Regions from separate parts of the Rhizobium sp. SRI_017 genome, predicted to be linked through region 1. Evidence: riboswitches for the same ligand, from Rfam matches in the RefSeq annotation. Region 1 holds a riboswitch; the other holds the start of a gene.

What was found. A riboswitch is a leader RNA that binds a small molecule or an ion and turns the genes downstream of it on or off. The one in region 1 is predicted to bind S-adenosylmethionine.
Region 2: linked by a shared signal. The riboswitch ahead of AC2YI2_RS28510 (O-succinylhomoserine sulfhydrylase) and the one ahead of metA (homoserine O-acetyltransferase MetA) in region 1 are both predicted to bind S-adenosylmethionine.

What each region holds. Positions count from the first base shown of each region.
Region 1 covers NZ_JBYCZP010000016.1:92,390-97,078, forward strand. The annotation lists gene ubiG (bifunctional 2-polyprenyl-6-hydroxyphenol methylase/3-demethylubiquinol 3-O-methyltransferase UbiG) at 1-535, opposite strand, end outside; gene AC2YI2_RS27415 (vWA domain-containing protein) at 588-1,772, opposite strand; gene metA (homoserine O-acetyltransferase MetA) at 1,779-2,720, opposite strand; SAM riboswitch at 2,766-2,843, opposite strand; gene AC2YI2_RS27425 (AAA family ATPase) at 2,930-3,787, opposite strand; gene AC2YI2_RS27430 (hypothetical protein) at 3,882-4,151, opposite strand; gene AC2YI2_RS27435 (HpcH/HpaI aldolase/citrate lyase family protein) at 4,271-4,689, shown strand, end outside.
Region 2 covers NZ_JBYCZP010000018.1:4,833-9,521, reverse strand. The annotation lists gene AC2YI2_RS28515 (IlvD/Edd family dehydratase) at 1-1,573, opposite strand, end outside; gene AC2YI2_RS28510 (O-succinylhomoserine sulfhydrylase) at 1,869-3,053, opposite strand; SAM riboswitch at 3,101-3,179, opposite strand; gene AC2YI2_RS28505 (2'-deoxycytidine 5'-triphosphate deaminase) at 3,249-4,343, shown strand; gene AC2YI2_RS28500 (ion transporter) at 4,348-4,689, opposite strand, start outside.

The DNA of each region.
Region 1 (4,689 bases):
CGATGGCAAGCGCCGCAGCCTTGAGGGTGCGATTGATCGTGGCGACGAACATCAGCCCGCCGGGCTTCACCATCGCGGCGCAGGTCTCGATGAAGAAGGGCACGTCGGAGACATGCTCGACCACTTCCATGTTGAGCACGATATCGAACTTCTCGCCATCGGCCGCGAGCGCCTCGGCCGTCACGGCGCGATAATCGACGATGGCGCCCGACTGCTCGGCATGTGTCTGCGCAATGCGGATATTCTTCTCCGACGCATCGGCACCCAGCACATTGGCGCCCATCCGCGACACCGGCTCGGAGAGCAACCCGCCGCCGCAGCCGATATCGAGCACGCGCAATCCTTCGAGCGAACGATGCGCCTTCGCGTCCCGGCCGAACTGGTGGCAGGCGCGATCACGGATATATTGCAGCCTGACGGGATTGAACTTGTGCAGCGGCTTGAACTTGCCCGTCGGATCCCACCACTCCGCCGCCATGGCGGAGAAGCGGTCCACTTCGGCCTGGTCGATGGTGGTCTTGGCCGCTTCGGTCATGGTCTTGCTCCGGAATTACGAGATTGACCTAGGATATATAGGGCTTGGCAGCCTATCGCGACAATTCTTTTGCCGCAGCCTCCAGGCCGCCCAGCGTCAGCGGATACATCCGGTCGCCGAAGAGCTGGCGGACCAGTCCGATCGAATGGGTGTAACCCCAATACTGTTCCTTGACCGGATTGAGCCACACGGCCTTGCGGAAATGGCTGGTCACGCGTTCGAGCCAGACCATGCCCGCTTCCTTGTTCCAGTGCTCGACGGACCCGCCGGGCATGGTGATCTCATAGGGGCTCATGGAGGCGTCGCCAGCGAAGATCACCTTGTAGTCCGGCCCATAGGTGCGGATCACGTCCAGCGTGTCGATCATGGAGGTCTTGCGGCGATAGTTGTCCTTCCAGACGCCTTCGTAGAGGCAATTGTGGAAGTAGAAATATTCGAGCTGGCGGAACTCCGACTTCGCCGCCGAGAACAGCTCCTCGGCGACCTTCAGATGGTCGTCCATCGACCCGCCGATATCGAAGAACATCAGCAGTTTCAGCCGGTTCTTGCGCTCCGGCCGAGTCTTGACGTCGAGCCAGCCATGTTCGGCGGTCGAGCGGATCGTGTCGTCGAGATCGAGTTCCTCGTCGGCGCCGTCGCGCACCCAGCGCCGGAGACGCTTGAGTGCCACCTTGATATTGCGCGTGCCGAGTTCGACGGAATCGTCGAGGTTTTTGAAGGCGCGCTCGTCCCATACCTTCACCGCCCGGCGATGGCGCGACTCGTTCTGTCCGATCCGCACGCCTTCGGGATTGTAGCCGCCGGCGCCGAAGGGCGACGTGCCGCCCGTGCCGATCCATTTCGAGCCGCCCTGATGCCGGCCTTTCTGATCCTCAAGCCGCTCTTTCAGCGTCTGCATCAGCTTGTCGAAGCCGCCGAGCGCCTCGACCAGCTTCTTCTCCTCCTCGGTCAGATGCTTGTCGGCCAGCCGCCGCAGCCATTCCTCGGGCAGATCGCGGACGTCGATCACGGGCTGGCCCGACACGGCCCCCACACCCTTGAAATAATGCGCAAAGACCTGGTCGAAGCGATCGATGAAGCGCTCATCCTTCACCAGTGCCGCACGCGCGAGGAAATAGAACCCCTCCACATCATAGTCGGCTATGTGCTGGTCCATCCCCTCCATCAGCGTCAGAAATTCCCGGAGCGTCACCGGGACCTTGGCTGCCTTGAGCTCGAGGAAGAAGGGAATGAACACTGCGCCTTACGCCTCCTCCAGCACCCTGGCCGGAATCCCGACCTTGGAGAGATCGAATTCCGTCGTCTGGTAGACCTGGTTGATCCAGTTGCCGAACAGCAGATGCGCATGGCTGCGCCAGCGGTTGAGCGGCACCTGGGTCGGGTCGTTATGGGCAAAATAGTTGGCGGGCATCTTGATCGGGATTCCGGCCGCCTGGTCGCGGAAATATTCGTCGGCGAGTGACGTCGAGTCATATTCCACATGGTTGAACATGTAGAGCCGGTTGCCCCGCTTCTCGGCAACGAGGCAAAGGCCGGCGTCGGGCGAGGTCATCAGCGCTTCGAGGCCGGAAGATGGGTCGATGTCCTTCTGCAGCACCTCGGTCCAGCGCGATACGGGCACGGCAAAGTCATCCGAAAAGCCGAGCAGGTAGGGCGAGGACGGATTGAGATTGCGGTGCTGGTACACGCCGAAGGCCTTTTCGGCCAGGATATATTTCGGCACCTTGTGGAAGTGATAGATCGCCGCCATCGCGCCCCAGCAGATGTTGAGCGTCGAATGGACATTGGTCTCGGTCCAGTCGAGGATCGCCTTCATCTCGTCCCAATAGGTCACGTCCTCGTAGTCAAGCATCTCGACCGGCGCGCCGGTGATGATGAAACCGTCGAACTTGCGGTGCTTGATCTCGTCCCAGGTGTTGTAGAAGGCGAGCAGATGGTCCTCGGACGTGTTCTTGGACTTGTGATTGCCGATCCGGACCAGAGAGAATTCTACCTGCAGCGGCGAAGCGCCTACCAGACGGGCGATCTGCAGCTCGGTCTTGATCTTGTTGGGCATCAGGTTGAGCAGGCCGATCTGCAGCGGGCGGATATCCTGCCGGATGGCGGCGGAATCCGACATCACCGAGACACCCTCCTGAACGAGGGTCTGGAAGGCAGGCAACTGGTCTGGAATCTTGATCGGCATTTTCGGGCACTCCTAACGCCGGCGGATAAACAATCGCTGACGGTCCCCGAGTGCGGGTGGCCCTGTTTAGCGAGTTGTTTAACGTGGCTGCAAGCCGGCCGGCAAATCACCACGGTTTTCTCTTATACCGGGCGACGCAGATTTTCAATCGGGTGGAAATTCGGTTGTTTTTGGCGGGCGCAGAGCAGCCTGACGGCGGGCCAAGCGCCCTATCGCATCTCGCGTCTGGCCATGAAGGCCAGCCGTTCGAAGAGATGCACGTCCTGCTCGTTCTTGAGCAGCGCGCCGTGGAGTTTCGGCAGGGCGTTCTTGTCGCTTGCTGCCAGCGTCTCGGGCTCGACATCGTCGGTCACCAGCAGGCGGATCCAGTCGAGCGCCTCCGAGGTCGAAGGCTTCTTCTTGAGCCCCGGCGTCTCGCGGATTTCGAAGAAACGCGTCAGCGCCTCCGACAGAAGCTTCTTCTTGATGCCGGGATAATGGACCTCGACAATCGCAGCCAAAGTGTCGGCATCGGGGAAGCGGATATAGTGAAAGAAGCAGCGTCGCAGGAAGGCGTCCGGCAGTTCCTTCTCGTTGTTCGAGGTGATGATGACGATTGGCCGGACCGAGGCGCGGATCGTCTCGTCGGTCTCGTAGACATGGAACTCCATGCGGTCGAGTTCCTGCAGGAGGTCGTTGGGGAACTCTATATCGGCCTTGTCGATCTCGTCGATCAACAGCACGACCTTCCGGCCCCCGACTTTCTGGCCGGCCTCAAAGGCATTCCAGAGCTTGCCCTTGCGGATATAGTTCTTGATGTCGTGCACCCTGATGTCGCCGAGCTGGCTGTCGCGCAGGCGCGAGACTGCATCATACTCGTAGAGCCCCTGCTGCGCCTTGGTGGTAGACTTCACGTTCCATTCAATGAGATCGAGGCCCAGGCTACGGGCGACCTGGCGTGCAAGTTCGGTCTTGCCGGTGCCGGGCTCGCCCTTGACGAGCAATGGCCTTTCCAGACGGATCGCGGCATTGACCGCGACCATCAGGTCCTTGTCGGCGATGTAATGATCCGTACCCGTGAACTGCATGCCCGTCCGTCACTTCCCGAACTCAAGACAACAAAAAAGGCGGCACGAAATCGTCCGCCTTGCTTCGGCCGTGGCGCGTCGCCCGGCCGTGCCGTCACATGTCGATAATGGTGCCCTTGCCGTCGTTCCAGACGCGCATCTCGCGATCACGCTGTTCCTTCGCGCGCTGCTCGGCGCGGGTATAGGCTCGTGCCGGTTGCGGCTGACGCTCGTGGCTGGAAAGGACCGAGGACAACCATTGGCCAAACAGAAGCACCGTCGCCACGCCGGCCAGCGCAATACCGATCGACGCGGTAAACACCGTAATGATGGCCACGAAAGTGAGCCCAGCCAGAGTGATGAAGAATGCGCGAATGCTTCGCATGATGGTCACCGTCCTTTAAAGACAATGTGGGGCAGGAACCCGTCAAATGCAAGAGGTTCGAGCACATCAAGGACTCACATATCCTTGAAACGGGGCTGAATTCGGGCCATAGAAGCGCGATGAGCCTGTCCTTCGATCACCATCCGACCCATCTCCGGCGATCCGTCCTCTGCCTTCCGGCCTCCAACCGGCGGGCGATCGACAAGCTCGCGAGCCTCGATGCGGATGTCGTGATCCTCGATCTCGAGGACGCCGTGGCCGAGGAAATGAAGCAGGAAGCGCGCGACAATATCCGCGCCTATCTCGCCGGCGACCGCACGCCCGGCCGCGAGGTCGTGATCCGCGTCAATGAGACAAGCTCGTCCCATTTCGCCGAGGATATCGCGCTGGTTCTCGAATGCGAACCGGATGCCGTGCTGCTGCCGAAGGTGCGGGCGCAGGACGATGTTCTCGATCTTGCGACGCAGCTTTCGGAAAGCGACGCACCGGATGGAATCCGCATCTGGGCGATGATCGAGACGCCGCTCGCCATCCTGAA
Region 2 (4,689 bases), on a different contig from region 1:
CGATGCGGATCACATCGCCGGTGCGGAGCCAGGCGAGACCACCGCCGGCCGCACTCTCGGGCGAAGCGTTGAGGATCGACGGGCTGTCCGCCGTCCCCGACTGCCGGCCATCGCCGATCGTCGGCAGGCTCTTGATGCCGCGTTTGAGCAGGTGGTCCGGCGGCTGCATGTTGACAACCTCGGCCGAACCCGGCCAACCCTTCGGTCCGGCACCGCGGATGACCAGGATCGTGTTCTCGTCGATACCCAGTACCGGGTCGTTGATGCGGGCGTGGTAATCCTCGGACCCGTCGAACACCACGCATTTGCCCTCGAACACACCTTCCTTGCCCGGCTCTTCAAGATAACGCCGGCGGAAGTCGTCGGAAACCACGCTCATCTTCATGATGGCATAGTCGAAGAGATTGCCCTTCAAAACCAGGAAGCCGGCGCGCTCCATCATCGGTGCGGCGTAGGTGTAGATCACCTCACGGTCGCTGGCCTCGCGTCCCACGAGATTCTCCGCCATGGTCTTGCCCGTGATGGTGCGACAGTCGCCGCTCAGCTTGCCGTTATGGAGCAGTTCCCACATGACGGCCGGCGTGCCGCCCGCGCGATGGAACCGTTCGCCAAGATATTGACCCGCCGGCTGCACATTGGCGAGCAGCGGGATGTCGTAGCCGTGGACCTGCCAATCCTCGGGATGAAGCTCGACGCCGGCATGCTTGGCCATGGCGGCGAGATGAGGCTGGGCGTTGGTCGAGCCGCCGATCGCCGAATTGGTCCTGATGGCATTGAGGAAGGACTCGCGCGTCAGAATGTCCGACGGCTTCAGGTCCTCATGCACGATCTCCACCGCGCGTCGGCCGGTGCGATAGGCCATCTGGCCGCGCTCGCGATAGGCGGCCGGGATGTTGCCGCAGCCGGTCAGCGACATGCCGAGCGCCTCGGCCAGCGCATTCATCGTCGAGGCCGTGCCCATCGTGTTGCAATGGCCGATCGACGGGGCGGAATCGAGCACCGCCGACATGAACTCTTCCTGGTCGATCTCGCCGGCCGCATAGCGTCGCCGCGATTGCCACAACGCCAGGCCGGAGCCAGCAAGCTTGCCGTCATGCCAGCCGTCGAGCATCGGCCCGCCCGACAACACAATAGCGGGAATGTCGACCGTCGAAGCCGCCATGAGCGCGGATGGCGTGGTCTTGTCGCAACCGGTGGTCAGCACCACGCCGTCGAAGGGATAGCCGTAGAGCAACTCCACCAGCCCGAGATAGGCGAGATTGCGGTCGAGCGCTGCGGTGGGCCGCTTGCAGTTCTCGAACAGCGGATGGGTCGGGAACTCGATGGCAATTCCACCGGCATCCCGGATGCCGTCGCGGACGCGCTTCGCGAGCTCGATGTGATGGCGATTGCAAGGATTGATGTCGCTGCCCGATTGCGCGATCCCGATGATCGGCCTCCCGGAACGCAATTCTTCCGGGGTGATCCCCTGATTCATGAAGCGCTCGAGATAGATCGAGGTCATGTCGATATGGTCTGGATTGTCGAACCAGTCCTGCGAACGCAGGCGGCGTTTGACGGAATTTTCAGGCATTCGGGCTTCCAGCACGCTAGTGGATCGCCCGAGTCTTAGCGCTCCACGCGCTGCAGCGACAAGGCCGAAGCATTCCATTCCGGCCTTTTGTCGTACAACTGTTCAACGAGTGTGGTAGCGCTACCACGCTTCGTGATCGAGCGCGAGGCCTCCCCGCACCGCCGCCAAAAGAGGCAGGACTTAATTCGCCGCACCGCCCGCACCAAAAGCAGCGTCTCAAGTGGAGGCGCGAAGTCGCATGACGCGAGGCATATCAAACCCCTCGCACTTGTGGGAGGGGTTTGGGGCGGGGTCTTTATTTCCCGATCTTGCTCAGCGCCCGATCAAAATCCTCGATCAGATCGTCGGCATCTTCGATACCCGCCGACAGCCGCAGCAGGCCCGGTGAAATGCCGAGCTCAACGCGTGCATCCTCGGTGAGGTTCTTGTGCGTCGTCGTCGCCGGATGGGTGATCAGGCTCTTGGCATCGCCGAGATTGTTGGAGATCTTGATCACCTCGAGTCCGTTCTGAACCGCGAAGGCCGCGTTCTTGCCTGCCTTGAGTTCGAATGCAACGAGTGTCGAGCCGCCGGTCATCTGGCGTGCGATGATATCGGCCTGGGGGTGATCCTTGCGGCCCGGATAGATGACGCGAGACACGGCACTGTGGTTGGCGAGGAAATCAGCCACCTTGGTCGCGTTCTCCGTCTGCTGCTTGACGCGCAGCGCCATGGTTTCGAGACCCTTGAGCAGAACCCAGGCGTTGAACGGTGACATGGCCGGGCCGGAATGGCGGAAATAATCGTGCAGATTGGCGTCGATCCATTCCTTGTCCGACAGCACAATGCCGCCGAGGCAGCGGCCCTGGCCATCGATATGCTTGGTCGCCGAATAGACGACGATATGGGCACCGAGCTCAAGCGGCTTCTGGAAGAGCGGTGTCGCGAAGACATTGTCGACCACGACCTTGGCGCCGATCTGGTTGGCGATTTTGGAAACGCCGGCGAGATCGACGACTTCGAGCGTCGGATTGGTCGGGCTCTCCAGGAAGAACACCTTCGTGGTCGGGCGGACTGCCTTTTCCCAGTTCGACAGATCCTTGCCGTCGATCAGCGTGCATTCGATGCCGTATTTCGGCGCCAGCGTCTCGACCACCCAGCGGCAGGAGCCGAAGAGCGCGCGCGCAGCGACGATATGATCGCCCGCCTTGAGCTGGCAAAGGATCGCGGCGGTGACGGCAGCCATGCCGGATGCCGTGGCACGGCCATCCTCGGCGCCTTCGAGCAGGCACATGCGCTTTTCGAACATGTCATTGGTCGGGCTGCCGTAGCGGGCATAGATGAAGCCCTCCGTCTCGCCCTTGAAGCGCGCCTCGGCGGCCTCGGAACTGTCATAGACGAAACCCTGGGTCAGGAAGATCGCTTCCGAGGTTTCACCATATTGGGAACGCAGGGTGCCGCCGTGGACGAGTTTGGTTGCCGGCCGCCAGTTCTTGCTCATTTCATCACCTTCAGACATCAAAAAACCGGCCGCAAAAAGCAGGCCGGTTTCCAACGAACCCGGCCTTTTTAGCTACTTATTTTACGTGGCTGCAAGCCGGCCGGCCAAATCACCACGGGACAGATCGGGCTTACTCCATCTGCCCGCTTGCGTCAATTGGACGAGGTTTCTATTGTCCCGGCAAAGGGAGACGAAATGGCCGGCATTCTCGCAGATCGCGCAATAAGAACACTGTTCGACGAAGGTCGGCTCATCGCCGACGTCCCTCTCGATACCGATCAGATCCAGCCGGCGAGCCTCGACCTCAGGCTGGGCTCGAAGGCATTCCGCGTGCGCGCCTCGTTCCTGCCGGGACCCTCGAAACGGGTTGCGGACAAGCTCGACCGGCTCAAGCTGCATGTGATCGACCTCGCCCAGGGCGCGGTGCTGGAAACCGGCTGCGTCTACATCGTGCCGATCCTCGAAACACTCGACCTGCCGACTACGCTTTCCGCCTCGACAAACCCGAAGAGTTCGACCGGCCGGCTAGACATCTTCACCCGCGTGATCACTGACTACGCGCAGGAATTCGACCAGATTCCCGCTGGCTACAAGGGCCCGCTCTATCTCGAAATCTCGCCGAAGACCTTCCCCATCGTCGTGCGCCGCGGCTCGCGGCTTTCTCAGATCCGGTTCAGGAATGGGCAATCGCTGCTCAAGGAAGACGAGATGCTGGCGCTGCATCTCTCCGACACGCTGGTCGCCAGCGACACGCCCGCCATATCGGGTTCGTCGATTGCGCTGTCGATCGACCTTAAGGGCACCGGTGCAGACGGCCTTGTCGGTTATCGGGGCAAGCGGCATTCGGCGGTCATCGATGTCGACGTGAAGGCCGCCCACGATGTCTACGACTTCTGGGAGCCGATCTATAGCCGCGGCCGCAACGAACTGATCCTCGATCCGGACGAGTTCTACATTCTTGTGAGCCGCGAGGCCGTCCATGTGCCGCCGCTCTATGCGGCAGAGATGGTGCCCTTCGATCCGCTGGTGGGCGAATTCCGCGTCCACTATGCCGGCTTCTTCGATCCCGGTTTCGGCCATGCCCAGGCGGGCGGTGCCGGCGCGCGGGCGGTGCTCGAGGTACGCAGCCACGACGTGCCCTTCATCCTCGATCACGGCCAGATCATCGGCCGGCTCGTCTATGAGCATATGGACGAAATGCCGGAGGCGCTCTACGGCTCCGGCGTCGGCTCGAACTACCAGGCGCAGGGCCTGAAGCTTTCCAAGCATTTCAGGGGCACGGCAGAATAGTCCATCAGCCCTGCTTCGCCTGGCGTAGTTCGGTAAGCTCGCGACGGATCTCGCGCAATTCGCGCAGGATTTCCGCCTGCTCCTCCTCCATTTCCGCCTGCGCTTCCTTCACCTCGGCCTCGTGCTCAGTCTGCATGGCCGAGACGATGATACCGATGAAGAGGTTGAGCACGGTGAAGGACGTGGCGAGGATAAAGGGCAGGAAGAACAGCCAGGCCTGCGGATGCTTCTCCATCACGGGCCGGACGATCTCCGCGGCCCAACCCTCCAGCGTCATCACCTGGAACAGCGTGAAGGCCGAGGCGGCGATATTGCCGAAATAGACCGGAAAATCAGCGCTATAGAG